One region of the Peribacillus sp. NJ4 genome, then DNA from elsewhere that is predicted to be linked to it. Evidence: riboswitches for the same ligand, from Rfam matches in the RefSeq annotation. Region 1 holds a riboswitch; each other region holds the start of a gene.
The links. A riboswitch is a leader RNA that binds a small molecule or an ion and turns the genes downstream of it on or off. The one in region 1 is predicted to bind S-adenosylmethionine.
Positions count from the first base shown of each region.

Region 2: another riboswitch for S-adenosylmethionine. It lies ahead of QUF94_RS24575 (sugar ABC transporter substrate-binding protein); the one in region 1 lies ahead of mtnW (2,3-diketo-5-methylthiopentyl-1-phosphate enolase).
Region 3: another riboswitch for S-adenosylmethionine. It lies ahead of metK (methionine adenosyltransferase); the one in region 1 lies ahead of mtnW (2,3-diketo-5-methylthiopentyl-1-phosphate enolase).

Region 1 is NZ_JAUCFQ010000001.1:2,390,732-2,396,673, forward strand. Features, by position in the region: partial or broken gene QUF94_RS12030 (carbon-nitrogen family hydrolase) at 1-343, opposite strand, end outside; gene QUF94_RS12035 (pyridoxal phosphate-dependent aminotransferase) at 522-1,694, shown strand; SAM riboswitch class I at 1,819-1,971, shown strand; gene mtnW (2,3-diketo-5-methylthiopentyl-1-phosphate enolase) at 2,077-3,309, shown strand; gene QUF94_RS12045 (2-hydroxy-3-keto-5-methylthiopentenyl-1-phosphate phosphatase) at 3,316-3,975, shown strand; gene QUF94_RS12050 (methylthioribulose 1-phosphate dehydratase) at 3,972-4,601, shown strand; gene QUF94_RS12055 (cupin domain-containing protein) at 4,626-5,159, shown strand; gene QUF94_RS12060 (CobW family GTP-binding protein) at 5,284-5,942, shown strand, end outside.
Region 2 is NZ_JAUCFQ010000001.1:4,916,275-4,922,216, reverse strand. Features, by position in the region: gene QUF94_RS24580 (GTPase domain-containing protein) at 1-2,634, shown strand, start outside; SAM riboswitch class I at 2,732-2,837, shown strand; gene QUF94_RS24575 (sugar ABC transporter substrate-binding protein) at 2,956-4,068, shown strand; gene QUF94_RS24570 (sugar ABC transporter ATP-binding protein) at 4,125-5,627, shown strand; gene QUF94_RS24565 (ABC transporter permease) at 5,629-5,942, shown strand, end outside.
Region 3 is NZ_JAUCFQ010000001.1:740,967-746,908, forward strand. Features, by position in the region: gene QUF94_RS03805 (nucleotide sugar dehydrogenase) at 1-19, shown strand, start outside; gene pckA (phosphoenolpyruvate carboxykinase (ATP)) at 185-1,771, opposite strand; SAM riboswitch class I at 2,188-2,350, shown strand; gene metK (methionine adenosyltransferase) at 2,513-3,706, shown strand; gene QUF94_RS03820 (gamma carbonic anhydrase) at 4,389-4,907, opposite strand; gene QUF94_RS03825 (alpha/beta hydrolase) at 5,118-5,921, shown strand.

The DNA of each region.
Region 1 (5,942 bases):
GCACATATTTTTTCATCAAGAGTAAATAAACCATCTTTTTCACCTGGCTGCAGGAAATGATGTTCATCCATTAACTGAAATAAGTGAAGCTTATCATATTCTTTTATGAGATTTTCATCCTTATTGATGATGATCATGGTGTTATAGATGCCCTTGCTTGCTTTTTGGCAACGGAACCCCCAATTATGTGAAACTGGTGTTTCTTTACCTGATCTTTTAAACATTCAATCGTTTTTTCTGCTTCTTCATCAGCAATCTCATTTAACCTGGTCAAGTCGTATCCTGTTGACCAAAGCTCTGGTAAAATAACGATATCGGGTTTGGACATTGCTGCTATTTCCATCCATTATTCTGCAACCTGAAAATTGATATCTGGTTGCCCGAAGGCAATATCCAATTGAATGCAGGCAATTTTCCACTTCATCGTTTAAAACCCACCTGTAAAAAATGCTTTACAAGACTATGATAAACATATATCATTTGTGACTAGAATTTCAAGAAATTTCAGAGAAGGTGTATAAATGTTGCAATTCGAAAAATCCAGACAACTTCAAAAACTGCCCAAGCAGTTTTTTGCCTCTCTAGTCGCAAAAGTCAATGCGATTACGGCGCAGGGTCATGATGTCATTAATTTAGGCCAGGGAAATCCTGATCAACCGACGCCTGAACATATCGTGAAAAGTTTACAGGTTGCCGCTGAAAAAACGATTAATCATAAATATTCGCCGTTTCGGGGACATCAATATTTAAAAGATGCTGCTGCCGTCTTTTATGAACGTGAATATGGTGTCAAGCTGGATCCGAATAGTGAAGTGGCGATTCTCTTCGGGGGAAAGGCAGGTCTTGTCGAACTGCCGCAATGTTTATTGAATCCAGGTGATACAATCCTTGTTCCAGATCCCGGCTATCCGGATTATCTTTCCGGTGTCGTTTTAGCCCAGGCAAAGACCGAACTGATGCCCTTGACAGAAGAAAATGATTTTCTTCCGAAATACAATGACATACATAAAGAAGTGCTTGATAAAGCCAAAATGATGTTCTTGAACTATCCGAATAATCCCACCGGTGCTTCTGCAACTGAAAGTTTCTTTGATGAAACCGTCTCCTTTGCAAAAGAGCATTCGATTTGCGTGGTCCACGATTTCGCTTATGGGGCAATAGGATTCGACGGAAAAAAACCGATAAGCTTTCTCCAGGCAGAGGGAGCGAAGGATGTAGGGATAGAAATTTACACACTATCGAAAACATACAATATGGCAGGGTGGAGAGTCGGTTTTGCAGTGGGGAATAAAAGTGTCATAGAAGCTCTTGAACTATTGCAAGACCATCTTTATGTTAGTCTCTTTCCAGCGATACAGGAAGCAGCGGCAAGCGCATTGCTGGACTCGCAGAGCTGTGTAGATGAGTTAGTGAAGATGTATGAGGGACGCAGGAATGTTTTCATTGAGGGATTGAGTGCAATCGGATGGGATGTCAAAGCTCCCGAGGCATCATTCTTTGCCTGGCTCAAGGTACCAAAAGGTTTTACGTCCGAGAGTTTTGCAGACTATCTATTAACGCATGCCCACGTAGCTGTTGCCGCAGGGAATGGATTCGGTGAATTTGGCGAAGGTTACGTCAGGGTAGGGCTTCTGACTTCGGAAGAACGGCTTGAAGAGGCTGTGGAACGGATACGTACATTAAAATTATTTTAACGGAGGATTCAATTTATCCACGGTTAAATAGACAAGAAATTATTGACAAAGTATGGATTACGTGTCAGAATACAAAATAAATTCTTAATCTTTCGATACTTGAATGTAACTATATATCAGCGTTTTCTTATTTTGAGCAGGTGGAGGGACTAGCCCTATGAAGCCCAGCAACCGACCGTAATTCCATTGTAAAATGGGGCGGAATTCTTCGCCGGATTTTCTTGAAATCCACAAGGCACGGTGCTAATTCTTGCAGCCAATGGCTGGGAGATAAGAAGATGGCTTTTTAAAGCCTCTTCTTTATGAAGGGGCTTTTGCCATTTTGAGACCATTTCAGGTTAATGACTTCGAGAGTTTACTAACGTGATATAGGAGTGATCAAATGAGCGAGATAGTCGCTACTTATTTAATTCATGACTTTAATGGAAATCATGAGAAAAAAGCAGAAAGCATTGCCTTAGGATTGACTGTGGGAACATGGACGGACCTGCCCCATTTGGTCCAGAAGCAACTGGAAAAACATAAGGGTCGTGTCGTATCGGTGACACCCCTATCTGAAGAAGAGAAGGCAAACAGATATTTTAATCGTAAAGTGTACCGTTCACTAATTAAAATTGCCTATCCGGCAGGGAATTTCTCCAATGATTTACCTGCAATCCTCACGACGGTCTTCGGCAAACTTTCATTGGACGGAGAAATAAAACTTATCGACTTGGATTTTGTCGGTGAGATTCAAAAAGCTTTCCCAGGGCCGCAATTTGGCATTGCAGGCATAAGGGAAAAGATTGACGTATATAACCGGCCCCTGGTGATGAGCATCTTTAAAGGTGTATTAGGAAGGGACCTAACCTTCCATAATGAGCAACTGAAGCGACAAGCATTAGGAGGTGTCGACCTAGTTAAAGATGATGAAATTCTCTTCGACCAGGAACAGACTCCATTTTTCGATAGAATAAAAACTGGAAAACGAATATTGAATGAAGTCTATGAAACCACTGGCCACCGAACTTTATACGCTGTCAATCTATCAGGGAAAACATTTGAATTATTGGATAAGGCGGAGCAAGCTGCTGAAGCAGGGGCGGATGCTTTATTGTTCAACGTTCATACATATGGTTTGGATGTATTGCAGGCCTTGAGTGAGCATGATCGAATCAGGCTACCGATCATGGCGCACCCCGCATTTAGCGGGGCATTGGCATCTTCATCATTTTATGGGATCGGCTATCCATTATTGCTTGGTAAATTAGTAAGGTTATCAGGTGCGGATTTATCCTTATTCCCATCCCCTTATGGAAATGTCGCCCTTGAAAAAAAGGAGACATTGGCGATTGCTGAAGCTCTTACAAAAGATGAACCTTCGTGGAAAAAAGCCTTCCCTGTTCCTTCTGCTGGCATTCATCCGGGCATGGTTCCCGACTTAATCAAGGACTTTGGGCTGGATAGTGTGATTAATGCCGGAGGCGGAATTCACGGACACCCTGACGGTGCAGAGGGCGGGGCCAAGGCTTTCCGTTCTGCTGTGGAAGCTGTTCTGGCAGGTAAGGACTTGTCTGAAGCGGCTGCTGAGGAAGAAACGCTAAAAAAAGCTCTTGATTTATGGGGAGGCTTGTAAGAAAAAATGAAACCGATCATCTTTTGTGATTTCGACGGAACGATCACCAACACAGATAATATCATTTCCATCATGAAAAAATTTGCTCCTCCGGAATGGGAAGAGTTGAAAGACGATGTCCTTCAGCAAAAAATCAGTATATCTTCTGGCGTAGGGGATATGTTTTCCCTGCTTGATAGTGGCTTGAAAGATGACATCATTCAATATGTATGTGAGTCGGCCGGCATTCGTCCAGGGTTTTATGAATTCGTTGAGTATACGAAACAAGCCAACATCCCTTTATATATTGTAAGCGGAGGCATGGATTTTTTCATAGCACCTCTTTTAAATGATATCTTGCCATCAGAGTCCGTGTATTGCAACCATGCATTTTTCAATAAGGAAAAAATTTATATTGAGTGGCCACATGCCTGTGATGACCAATGTAAAAATGATTGTGGTTGCTGTAAGCCATCAATTATGAGGGAAATTGCGAGTGCGGATGATTTTAAACTCGTTATTGGAGATTCAGTAACGGATTTTGAAGCGGCAAAACAGGCCGATTTTGTCATAGCTCGTGACATACTGCTTGAGAAATGCGATAGGGAAGGGATTCCTCATCAAGGATTTGAAACGTTTTATGATGTAATTGACATTTTAAAGCAGCGGGAGTTGGTAAATGCGTGAACACTCATACAGAAGAATGGCTGGAGTTAGCGGATATTAAAGCAGAACTGGCCGAAAGGGATTGGTTTATGGGTACTAGCGGGAATTTGTCCATCCGTAAGCCCGAAAGTCCTTTCTTTTATATTACGGCAAGCGGTAAGGATAAAAGGAAGCAATCGGATTCGGACTTTTTACTGGTTGATTTAAAAGGAAAACCAGTTGAAGAAACGGAGTTAAGACCATCGGCCGAAACATTGCTTCATACCGTTATTTACGGGAAAACCAATGCGAACTGTGTACTCCATGTCCATACAGTTGAAAATAATGTGATATCCGAATTGTACGGAGATGAAGGTCAAGTTACTTTTCGTAATCATGAAATCATTAAAGCGACCGGACGGTGGGATGAAGATTCAGAGCTAAGGATTCCTATCATCTATAATCACGCTGACATTCCGCTGTTATCCGATAAGTTCAAACCACATGTCGAAGAAGACTCTGGCGCTGTGCTGATCCGCAATCATGGTATTACGGTTTGGGGTAAAAGCGGATTCGAAGCTAAAAGAATACTTGAAGCTTGCGAATTTTTATTTCAATATCAACTGTTGCTTAATCAACAAAAGGCATTTGCAGGTTCCATAAGATAACAATCCATAGAGGAGGAATGAATGATGGCGACGATCAGATTCCATGAAACAAACGAGGTTATTGAAAATGGGGAAAAGGTAAAAGGTTTTTTAGAAACACAAGGGGTTATTTATGAGCAATGGGACATTTCGAAATTACCGGCCCATCTTGTGGAAAAATACGATCTGACAGATGCTGACAAGGAGGAAATCCTTTTAACATTCAAATCGGAGATAGCGGAAATTTCCGAAAGAAGAGGCTATAAAGCGCACGATATCATCACATTATCCGATGCAAATCCAAACTTGGATCAAATGCTTGAAAACTTTAAGCAGGAACACCACCATGAGGATGATGAAGTGCGTTTCATAGCAGGCGGAACGAGTATTTTTGCCATTGAAGGCGGCGATAAAAAGTGGTTTGATGTACGGCTTAATCCAGGAGATCTAATTAGTGTACCAGAATCCACACGACATTATTTCACGCTGGCAGAAGATAGAAAAACGGTCGCTGTCCGTATTTTCGTTACAGCGGCAGGATGGGTGCCGATTTACGAAAAGGACGAAGTTCAAGCATGAATCATTGTTGAAAAACCAGCTTACAGGCTGGTTTTTTTATGTGGTTCAGGCAAGTGCTTTAGGAAGATAAGTATGATAAAATTTAACGGAATCGAATTTAACCGGATCATAGGAGCAGATACGAATGAAAACAACCGAAGTGTACATATTGGGCGGCTTTCTCGGCAGCGGGAAAACGACTCTTCTTCGAAATATCTTAAAACAGGAAAGTGAAGCGGGTAGAAAAGTGGCCGTGCTTCTAAATGAACTCGGCAGTGTATCGGTGGACAGCGGCCTGATCGGTGATGAAGTGCCACTGAAGGAGTTGTTTGACGGGTGCATCTGCTGCACAATTCAGGATAAGCTGGAGGTTCAGCTTCATGAATTGCTAACTGAAAACGACCTGGATGCCGTTTATATTGAAACAACGGGAGCAGCGCATCCAGTTGAAGTATTGGATGGCATCATGTCACCGCTTTTCGCCAAAAGGCTGGAGTATAAAGGGATTATAACGGTCGTCGATTTATTAAGGTGGCGCGACCGGGAGGAACTGTCGCCGCAGCTTCGACAGTTGCTTGCTGAGCAAATCCACCATGCGGATTTCATATTATTGAATAAAGCTGATCTAGTTAGTGAGATGGAGGCCGCACAGCTGATTTATTCAATACAGGCGCTGAACACGGATGCTGTATGTTTATTGACGGAGTATGCAGCCATTTCCTTGATATCGTTGCAAAGGATGCAAAGAAAAGGGCGTAATGGCCATCAAAAGCTTGATGTACGCGATCATTTGCATTTAACTGC
Region 2 (5,942 bases), 2.5 Mb from region 1:
GAAAGGGCGGATTTAACCGCAATTCGCTTTGCTCAAGGTGAAGTATACTTTCAGCACCATGACTATGAGGCAGCCATTTTCAAATGGGAAAACATAGAAGGTGAACTTGGTTCATGGGCGAAGAAAAACATCGCCGATGCTTATTTTGAACTGGAAATGTATTCAACCGCGGAGGATATTTATAAATCCGTCGATACGAATGAAGCAGTTTTGAAAACGGAGGTTCTATTGCAACTGTTTTCCCTGTACATAGTGGAATCTAGAAATGATTTGGCTTCCAAAGTCGTGAAAGAAGCAGTCGAGTTTCAACCTGACTACCCGAATGTCACGGAAATAGCACGCGCCTTTTTTGAAGAACAAAAGGATTGGAACAGTGCAGTGGTATTAGCGGCAAATGAAAGTATCCGGACAGAATCAATGGGCTGGTTCGATGTGCTTAAAACGTATATCCAGCAGGGTGTTGCCCAATCGATGGATCCGGATTATTTTTCAACTGTCCTTGGTTCGCTATACACACTGGACCAGGATCGCTTCGAAAAAGTGACGGTTGCACTTTGGAAAAATTATAAATATACGGATTCTTATTTTGAATGGCTAAGAGTGATTAATAACTTGATAGATACCATCGAATTAAACCAAGGGGATGTATGGGATGAGCTTTCCGTCTATTACAGGGATGCATATGCAGGTCTATTAGAAGGAACGCACCTAATCAAAGATTTAAGCCCCGTCGTGCCAAGGTTGCTGGAAAACTGGCTGAAAATCGCAGATGGGGAGCTTTCGCTGTTTGCAGCGGCATCCGCGTTGTCCTGGAATGAAATCTTCCCGGATACGATTAATGCGCTTGTCATTCAGGATGCAGAAAGCCTGTTGGCAAAATCGCCTAAATTGGGAGGCGGACTGGAAGCGGGAGAGAAACTGTTCAATTCTATTATCCAATGGGCTGAAGAGAATGATTTAAGGGTGGGCAATAAGCTTAAATGGATGGTCGAAGGGCTTAAGGATACTAATAATTTCAATCTTCTTCTTGTGGGAAGTACAGGAAATGGCAAGACATCCTTCATTCAGTCAATTGTTGGCGAGAGCATTGCTGCCGAAGATCATTCATCCCTAGTCAGTGTCAAAGACGGGGATGATTTGGAAATCCTAGAGATTACAGATACAGATAGCAAAGTGGTCATGGAGCTGGCTGAATTGGATGAAACACGCCGTCAGCGCGGGACTATTGTCGATGTGACGATTATCAGTGACTACCTTAGAAATAATGGTCTGCGATTATTGGATACACCGGGGTTCAATGGGGAGAAAAGCGTGGAATCCGATTTCCAAGGCTATTTACATGGCAGTGATGGCCTGATGTTCGTTCTTGATGCCAGGGCGCCTTTCACCGGCAGTGAACGGGATCTATTATTGGAAATTCAAATGATGGCTCCGAAACTGCCTATCCATTTCTTATTGAATAAAATGGATACGATATATAGTGATCAAGTCGCAGTCCGGATGGAAGACGAAACATGGGATAAAGTGAATGCATATTTCCCGAATGCAAAAGTATTCGCTTTCTCCAAACTTTATGACAGCAAGCAGCAGTTGAAGGACCTTTCAGCATTCCTTCAATCGAATTATCAAGATGATAATTGGAAAGAAAGAAGATCTGAAAAAATCCTAGCGTTCATTCGTAAAACTTTATCTTATCTGTTAGAAAAGCGGGCAGCCAATGAACGGAAATGCGAGCATTCCATCTCTTGGAATGAACAGATGGAGGTCAAACTGAATGGTGCGGTCAATCAACTGGCGGATTTGGAAAAAGAAAAAAGTGAAAATATCATAAGGTCTTATCGTTCGCTTAAGGATGAAGTGAAAAGTCAGCTTTCTTCTAAAATTCCTGAATTGCTGAGGGATTGCTCTAAATCGTTAACGGAAAGCAGTGATTTCAGTCAGGTCCATGTACAGTTAAACCAGGAAATGAATGAGCGGATTCAAGCGTTCATTTCTGACAAGATCATGCCTCAATATTACCGTTCTCTTCAGGATTGGATTGCCAGTTCCCAAATGGAGTTCTCACAAAGCCAGCAGTTTATGGATGAAATGAGTGCCGGTTTCAATGAATTATACAAAGAAGAACGGATCACGCTGGCAGGCGACTTTAGGGTATTGGATGACTGGCGCCGTGATGCCGACCGGATGACAAGCAGTATCCGCATCGAAAACGTTAATATCCTTTTGCGCAGAACTCCATCGCAATTGCTGCTTAAAGGAGCAGGGAAGCTGTTTGGGGCGATACCGCAAAATAAAGCCAATATGTATAATCGTTATAAGAAATACCTGGAAAGTGAAGATTACCTGGATGTTGCCGAAATGATCACGGAACGTTTCCTTACCCAATTTGGATTGTTTGAAAAATCTTTGGATCGGGACATCTCACTTTTCTATCGCAGTTCCTTTGCCTTACTTCAAAAAACGATAGAGCAAACGCAGACAGAAATCAAAGACTACCAGGCTGCATTGGAGCATATGAAAGAAAATCCGGAAGTTTACCGTGACCCGATCACTTTGTTCGAAGTGAAATTACGTCAGTTGGAGAGACTTGAAAAAATCGAGAAAAAGCGTCTAGCCCAGCTGCAAAGAAAATGAAAAATAACGGGGAACATTTTAAATATTCGAAAAACTATTGACTTTACGACTATATCCCTATAAAGTGATAATTACGAAAAACGTAACACAATATATTCTCTTATCAAGAGTGGCGGAGGGACTGGCCCTAAGATGCCCAGCAACCGTTCCATTAGGAATTGGTGCTAAATCCTGCAAAACAGAAATGTTTTGACAGATAAGAGAGGGATAAGTCTGCAAAACAGCTGATTAAACCTCTCTATATTAATAGAGAGGTTTTTATTTTGGGATTTACACCAACTTAACTGATAAGACTAATAAGAAAATATGGAGGGGAACAAGATGAGAAGGTCTATTAAAGGGATATTCATTTCAGCCATGGCTTCGGCTTTGCTTTTAACGGGTTGCTCTACTGGGCAGAGTTCCACAGAATCGAAGAAAGAAGAAAAAGTATCATTTGAAAATGTCCCGGAAAGATTTGCTAATGGGGAAGGAGCCAAAATCAAAGTGATCCGTAAAATTGGCGGTGATGATCATACGGCCCAATACTTAGCAGGAGCGAAGGAAGAAGGAGAAGCACTGGGGTTTCAAGTGGATACATATACAGCCAATGGTGATACGGCTAAATTTCATGATGCGATCGCACAGGCTTTGCAGGAAGATTATGACGGCTATATCATCTCCCATGGTGATGATGCAGCAACAGTGAATGACGTTCAAAAGTTGGTTGATGCAGGCAAAAGCGTTGTTACATTCGATTCAATAAGCGATCTAACTAAAATAGAAGGCGTAACATTAACATCACAGGATGATGAAGCGTTGGCAACACTGGCTCTTGATAAACTGATAGAAGAACAGAAAGGTGAAGCGGCAATTGCGTATCTTTGGGTGGATGGTTTCCCTCCAATGGTGAGAAGAAATGCAGTTTATCAGGAAAAATTAAAAGAAAACCCTGGAATTAAAGAAGTCGAAAGATTCGGAGTGGCGTCTGCAGATACTTCGGTTCAAACACAAAATGCTGTAGCCGCAATGCTGAATAAATACCCTAAAGGTAAATTGGATGCCATTTTCGCAACATGGGATGCCTTCGCTATCGGTGCCGCCCGGGCAATTAAAGAAGCGGGACGCGATGAAGTGAAGATATACGGAATTGATGTGTCGAATGCAGACCTTCAGGAAATTCAATCAGCTGGCAGCTCATGGTCCTACACGGCAGCAGTCGATCCCAAGTTGATCGGTGCAGTGAATATGAGGATATTGGCGAAAAAATTAGCGGGAGAAGAAACGCCGCAAACCTATGACTTAGAGGCTTCACTTATTTCACAAAAGGAAATCCAGGCTTCAAAAGAAGCGGTAAATATGGCAAATCTGTCTGGTATTGTCGAAGGATGGGGTGTATCAGCGGAATTTGAAGAAGATTGGATGAAAGTTTTGAAAGATCATTACAAAAAGTAAAAGGGGACACTCTCTTTCCAGTGAAGGGAGTGTCTGTTCAATAAGGGGGAATGGACATGGGCACGCAACTAGAAATGAAGAAAATCTCGATTGAATTTCCGGGGGTGAAGGCGCTTAGTGAAGTTGATTTTTCTGTACAATCAGGGAAAGCCCACGCATTGGTCGGTGCTAATGGAGCAGGGAAATCGACGTTAATGAAAGTTTTATCGGGAGCCCATGTTCATTATTCAGGTGACATAGTCATTGATGGGGTGAAGCAGGATATCCGCTCACCAAAAGAGGCGCAGGAACAAGGCATTCAAATTGTTTATCAGGAAGTGGATACGGCCCTCATCCCTTATTTAACCGTTGGGGAAAATGTGATGTTGAATGATATGGTCCAAAACATGGGAAAAAAACAGATGGTCCAATGGAAAGAGCTGCACAATAAAGCTTCTTGTATTCTTGAAGATATGAAAATTCGTGTCCCTTCGAAAAAGCTGGTAAGAGACCTTACCTTGGCTGAAAAACAGATGGTCCTGATAGCAAGAGCCGTTTCGACAGAATGCAAATTCCTAATTCTCGACGAACCAACTGCTCCGTTAAGTCATACGGAGACGACAGAGCTTTTTCGAATTGTAAATGAATTGAAGCAAAAAGGCGTGGGAATCATTTTCATTTCACATCGTCTGCCCGAGATTTTTGAAATATGTGAGGAAATTACGGTCATGAGGAATGGGGAGCGTGTCACTTGTCGAAAAATGGAAGACATCACCCGTAACGAAGTGGTAGAGAATATGCTCGGGAAAACCATGGAGGAACAGTTCCCTGAAGTGAATTCTTCGATTGGCGACGTTATTCTTGAAGTGAAGGGATTGTCAGATGCAGAGAAAGTTAAAAATGTTAGTCTCCATATTAAAGCAGGAGAGATAATCGGCTTGGCAGGGTTGGTCGGGGCTGGGAAAACGGAGCTGTGTAAAACCCTTTTCGGTCATACTTCGATCACAGCGGGTGAGGTCATCCTGAATGGCCGAAAGCTTTCTTTGAAATCACCGCACCATGCAGTAAAAAGCGGCATGGCACTTGTACCTGAGGAACGCAGGAAAGAAGGGATCCTTGTTCAGGAATCGGTCGCGGCGAACTTGACTGCAGCCAGTATCGGCAAATTCTGCAGAACATTCGGTTTCGTGGATCGTAAGGCGGAAAAGGAAAAGGCGAAAGAAATGATCGCCAGTATCGGAATTAAAACTCCTTCCGGGGAAGTGAAGGTCGAAAACCTTTCAGGCGGTAACCAGCAAAAGGTTGCCATTGGAAAATGGCTTATTGCCGATGCGGATGTATACATATTCGATGAACCGACGAAAGGGGTCGATGTTGGAGCCAAGAAGGATATTTTCGAATTGATTGCAAAGCTTGCGAGGAATGGAAAAGCGATCATTTATGCCTCATCCGAGCTTTCCGAAATCATTGGCATTACCAACCGGACATATGTGTTATATGACGGGAGCACTGTCATCGAATTCGAAACGAACAAAACGAATGAAGAAGAACTACTATTCTATTCAACAGGAGGAAAATAGGATGAGCGTACCCATTCCTGTTACACAGACAGCGAAAGCAAAGAAAAAGGTGGAACTATTCGACTTTTTCTATAAATACGGCACAATATTGACGATTATCATTCTGATTGGAATTTTTGCCGTGTCCAATCCATCTTTCATTCAAACTACTAATCTGATCAACATCCTGCGTTCCATTTCAATCGTGACCATCATTGCGATCGGCATTACGATATCCCTTACGGTGGATGGCTTCGACCTTTCCGTCGGTTCCGTCGCATCATTGGCCAATGCCATCGTCATATCAATGTTTGTCTGGTTTTCGCAGGATACATT
Region 3 (5,942 bases), 1.6 Mb from region 1:
GAATAAAGCGATCATCTAAAAACTTGGACAAACATCGATAATGGAATAAGGATAAAGGGGGGCGCTGACTATGGACAGTGCCCTTTTTGTGGTTGAAAGTCAAGCTCTGCAACTGGCACGGGGGGAGCGGAAAACCAATGAAGAAAGGACCAAGCAAGAGCTTGGTCCTTTTGTGTACAATTTATTAAGCTGTCGGTCCGCCAAGTTCTTCGATTTCACTTGGAACGCTACCGAATTTCTTGAAGTTTTCACGGAATTGAGCTGCAAGAGCTGTTGCTGCTTGTTTATAAGCTGCAGGATCTGCCCAAGTCTTGATTGGTTGAAGCACTTCGTCAGGAACTCCAGGAACATGAAGCGGGATATCCAAACCGAAGATTTCATCCTTGATCGTTTCGATGTTCGCTAATTCACCTTCAAGTGCCGCTTGTACCATCGCACGAGTGTAAGCAAGTTTCATACGGCTTCCGGTTCCGTATGCTCCGCCAGTCCACCCAGTGTTGACAAGGTATACTTTTGCATTGTGCTCGTCAATTTTATCACCAAGCATCTCAGCATAGCGTTGAGCGGGAAGCGGTAAGAACGGTGAACCGAAGCAAGTGGAGAATGTAGCTTCCGGAGAAGTTACCCCTCTTTCAGTACCAGCCAATTTACTAGTGTAACCACTTAGGAAATGGAACATTGCCTGTTCTTTGGAAAGTTTGCTGATTGGTGGCAGAACGCCTGAAGCATCAGCTGTTAAGAAAATGATTGTATTTGGGTGTCCTGCAATACTTGGGTTCACGATGTTATCTATCGCTTGCATTTGGTATGCAGCACGGGTGTTTTCAGTCAATGAACTGTCATCATAGTCCGCTTCACGTGTATCCGGGTCCACAACTACATTTTCCAATACGGCACCGAAGCGGATCGCATCGAAAATTTGTGGTTCTTTTTCACGTGAAAGGTTGATAGTTTTCGCATAGCAGCCACCTTCGATGTTGAATACACCGTTAGAAGACCAGCCGTGCTCGTCATCGCCAATCAGTTTACGGCTAGTGTCTGCGGATAAAGTTGTTTTACCTGTTCCAGACAGTCCGAAGAATAAAGCGACGTCCCCTTCACGTCCTACGTTAGCAGAGCAATGCATTGGAAGGATTCCAGCCTCTGGAAGTAAGTAGTTCATGATCGAGAAGATCGATTTTTTCATTTCTCCTGCATATTCCGTTCCGCCGATCAGGATGGTACGGCGTTCAAATGAAACGATGATGAAAGTTTCAGATGAAGTCCCGTCCACTTCTGGGTCTGCTTTGAAATTAGGTGCCGAAAGAATTGTGAATTCAGCTTCGTGACCTCTTAATTCCTCTTCGTTCGGACGGATGAACAAAGTATGGGCAAAAAGATTATGCCAAGCATATTCGTTAACAACTCGGATTGGAAGACGTGATGATTCGTCTGCACCAGCGAAACCTTTGAAAACGAAAATCTCTTCTTTTGCTTTTAGGTAGTCAACTACTTTATTATATAGTTTATTGAACACATCTTCAGAAATTGGCTGGTTCACTGAACCCCAATCGACTTTATCCTTAACGGATGCTTCTTCCACGATATATTTATCTTTAGGTGAACGACCAGTATATTTGCCGGTTTCAGCTTTTACTGCGCCAGTTGATGTTAGTACGCCTTCATTTCTGCTTAATACTTTTTCGACCAATTGAGGAACTGAAAGTTGAGTTTGAACATTGTTTCCTGTTAATAACTGGTGTAACTCATTAGAAACATCTACAGAATTCATATATGAGATACCTTCCTTTGTTTAAGTTTTTATATTACAATTAGTATAACACATTCATTTAAATAGTCTATACTATTTCTTTTAATTTGTGATTATTTTCAACTGGTTGCGTTAATCATTTTTCATTATTAAGGCGCAGGAACCGAGTCATTACTATTGCATATACTTACATGGAGTGAAAATTTTATTTTAAATAGGAAGTAATTAAGCAACATATTTCTAATTGGCCGTTCCTGTTAGTATGCTTTATTTTCTATTATTAATGGCAATTTTCAACATTTCTATTCGCAGTCGGCCTTGGAAACCCTTTGAAGACGCTGAAACAACCCGTTTTTTCAAGTGGGGGGATATGTTCTTTTTATAAAAACATTGACAAGTTCCAACCTGATACGATATTATCTTAAATTGTACGGATTCTCTTATCCCGAGTTGGTGGAGGGACAGGCCCTTTGAAACCCAGCAACCTGCCATATTGAACTTGACTCCAAGATCGATCGCCGAAAATAAAGCGATGTTCTTCAAGGAATAGTGGTGATGGTGCTAACCTGAGCAAGGTAAAAAACCCTTGAACGATAAGAGTGAAAGGATAGAAGACAGAATTTTAAACCTTTCCTCATTTGCCAGGGAAGGTTTTTGTGTTTTTATAAGTAATTCTGTGTCTATAGTTGAAACTAATGAGGGAAACGAGTTCCGTAAAAATCAGGCTTATGCCTACAACATACTAACTTCCAAGGAGGAAATATGATGTCAAAGAAACGTCTATTTACTTCTGAATCTGTTACAGAGGGCCATCCGGACAAAATTTGTGATCAGATTTCAGATTCCATTTTAGATGCTATCCTTGCTAAGGATGCAAATGCACGTGTTGCGTGTGAAACAAGTGTAACAACAGGTCTTGTGCTTGTTGCTGGTGAAATTACAACATCCGCTTACGTGGATATTCCGCGTATCGTTCGTGATACCATTGCAGGAATTGGTTACACACGTGCGAAATACGGTTTCGATGCTGAAACTTGTGCTGTATTGAGTTCCATTGATGAGCAGTCTGCCGATATCGCAGCTGGCGTCGATAAAGCATTGGAAGCTCGTGAAGGAAACATGTCAGAGGAAGAAATCGATGCAATCGGTGCAGGGGACCAAGGTCTTATGTTCGGATTTGCTTGTAATGAAACAGAAGAGCTTATGCCGCTTCCGATTTCATTGGCACATAAACTTTCTTTCCGCTTGGCTAAAGTTCGTAAAGATGAAACTCTTGCTTACTTACGCCCTGATGGTAAAACACAGGTAACTGTGGAGTATGATGAGAATAACCGTCCTGTACGTGTAGATACGATCGTTATCTCTACACAGCATGATGCAGAAATTACGCTTGAACAAATTCAAGCCGATATAAAAGAACATGTGATTAAAGCAGTTGTTCCAGCTGAATTGATCGATGCTCAAACTAAGTACTTCATCAACCCGACCGGCCGTTTCGTAATTGGCGGACCTCAAGGGGATGCTGGTCTTACTGGACGTAAAATCATCGTTGATACGTACGGCGGATACGCTCGTCACGGCGGTGGTGCATTCTCTGGTAAGGATGCTACTAAAGTTGACCGTTCTGCGGCATATGCAGCGCGTTACGTTGCGAAAAACATCGTTGCCGCTGGCCTTGCTGACAAAGCGGAAGTTCAATTGGCATACGCAATTGGTGTGGCAGAGCCTGTATCGATCTCGATTGATACATTCGGAACTGGTACAGTTAGCGAAGAAGTCCTAGTTGACCTAGTTCGTGCAAACTTCGACCTTCGTCCAGCTGGTATCATCAAAATGCTTGATCTTCGTCGCCCAATCTACAAACAAACAGCTGCATACGGACATTTTGGCCGTACAGATGTCGATCTTCCATGGGAACGCACGGATAAAGCAGAAACATTAAAAGCACAAGCATAATCCATAGAAGAAAAGGTGTCCCGCAAAAGCGGGGCACCTTTTTTTATGGATTAATTTTGCCTTCAGGGGGAATAATTCAAGAAATCGATAGTTACTCTAGAGTTAGGAGTTTACTCGTGAAATTGGAGCATTTACTCGTGAGTTAGGAGCAAATACTCGTGAAACTGGAGCATTTACTCGTGAGTTAGGAGCATTTACTCGTGAGTTAGGGTCGTATACTCGTGAAATGAGCATTTACTCGCGAGTTAGGAGCAAATACTCGTGAAACTGGAGCATTTACTCGCGAATTAGGAGCAAATACTCGTGAGTTAGGAGTTTACTCGTGAATTGAGCATATACTTGTGAGTCAGGGTCGTATACTCGTAAATTGGAGCACTTACTCGCGAATTAGGAGCAAATACTCGTGAAATTGGAGCATTTACTCGCGAGTTAGGAGCAAATACTCGTGAAATTGGAGCATTTACTCGCGAGTTAGGAGCATTTACTCGTGAGTTAGGAGCAAATACTCGTGAAATTGGAGCATTTACTCGCGAGTTAGGAGCAAATACTCGTGAAATTGGAGCATTTACTCGTGAGTTAGGAGCATTTACTCGTGAAATTGGAGCATTTACTCGCGAGTTAGGAGCAAATACTCGTGAAATTGGAGCATTTACTCGTGAGTTAGGAGCATTTACTCGTTAGTTTATTTTATTCGTTCTGCCGTTTTATAGTATTGTCCTTTTTCGGCATATTCGCGTACGATTCGTTCCATATCCTGGCGATCTTCTTCGTTGATTTCGCGAATGACTTTAGCTGGGCGTCCGAATGCCAACATGTTCGGTGGAATGACTTTACCTTGGGGAACGAGACTGCCGGCACCGATAAAAGCCCCTTCGCCGATTTCCGCTGCATCAAGCACAATCGATCCCATGCCGATCAAAGCTCCTTTACGGATTTTGCAGCTATGTAAAATGACCTGATGTCCGATGGTCACTTCATCCTCGATGATCAATGGATTATTTGGGCTTTGGTGCAGGACGCTATTATCCTGTATACTGACTTTTTTCCCTATGATGGTTGGGGATACATCACCGCGAATGACGGAATTGAACCAAATTGATGATTCGTCACCAATTTTCACATCACCTGTGACGACAGCATTTTCAGCAATATATGCGCTTTCAGCGATTTCAGGTTCTTTGCCTTTAAACGGATAAATAATCATTTTCAATCATTTCCTTTCCGAAGTTAATGTTTTTATGTATTATTTTAATATACCGTATGCAAATACACTTAGCTATTTATAATACCAATGTACAACTTGTTAGATTTCTTTTTTGTCGAAAATCACGAATATGGTTATAATTTATATATATTATTTTAACTATCATGGATCGTATACAACAAGTGAAAAGTGAAAGGGGGATTTCGAATGTGGAAATGGGAGACAGAAGGAGACGCAAAAGGCGTCATTGTCATCATTCATGGGGCTATGGAGCATCACGGCCGTTATAAGTGGGTTACACAAATGTGGCTTTCAGCCGGATACCATGTGGTCATGGGCGACCTTCCTGGGCAGGGAATGACAACACGCGCCTACCGGGGACATATCGATTCCTTTGATGAATATTTAGATGAAGTGAAAAGCTGGATAGAAGATGCCTACGAATATTCGCTGCCGGTGTTTTTACTTGGTCACAGCATGGGCGGTTTGATCTCGATACGCCTTCTTCAGGAAGAGGAATGGGACATTGCAGGGGTGATTCTATCTTCACCATGCTTAGGCCTCATGACGAAGCCGCCGAAGTTCATGACAGCCCTCTCTCATGGTTTGAACATCGTGATGCCAAAGTTCAGGGTAGATTCCGGGTTGACACCTGAAATGGCAACGAGAAGTTCTGAAGTTCGTGAATCCGATAGAAACGATACCCTATATATCACAAAGGTTTCGATTCGTTGGTATCGCGAGCTTGCACAGGCTATGAAGGATGCTTTTGAAGAGATTCCCGAAATTCAGGATGTACCGCTTTTGGTCATGCAGGGCGGAGATGACAAAATCGTGAATAAGAAGGCGGTTCGTGAGTGGTTTAATTATAACTTGGCCAGTGAAAAGCAATATAAGGAATGGCCGAAGCTTTATCATGAAATCTTTAACGAGCCTGAGCGTGATGATGTATTTCAATATGCACTGAGTTTTGTTGAAAATCGTTTAAAGATATTAGGGTATGTCGTTTGATCGGTACATACTGCGGGATAA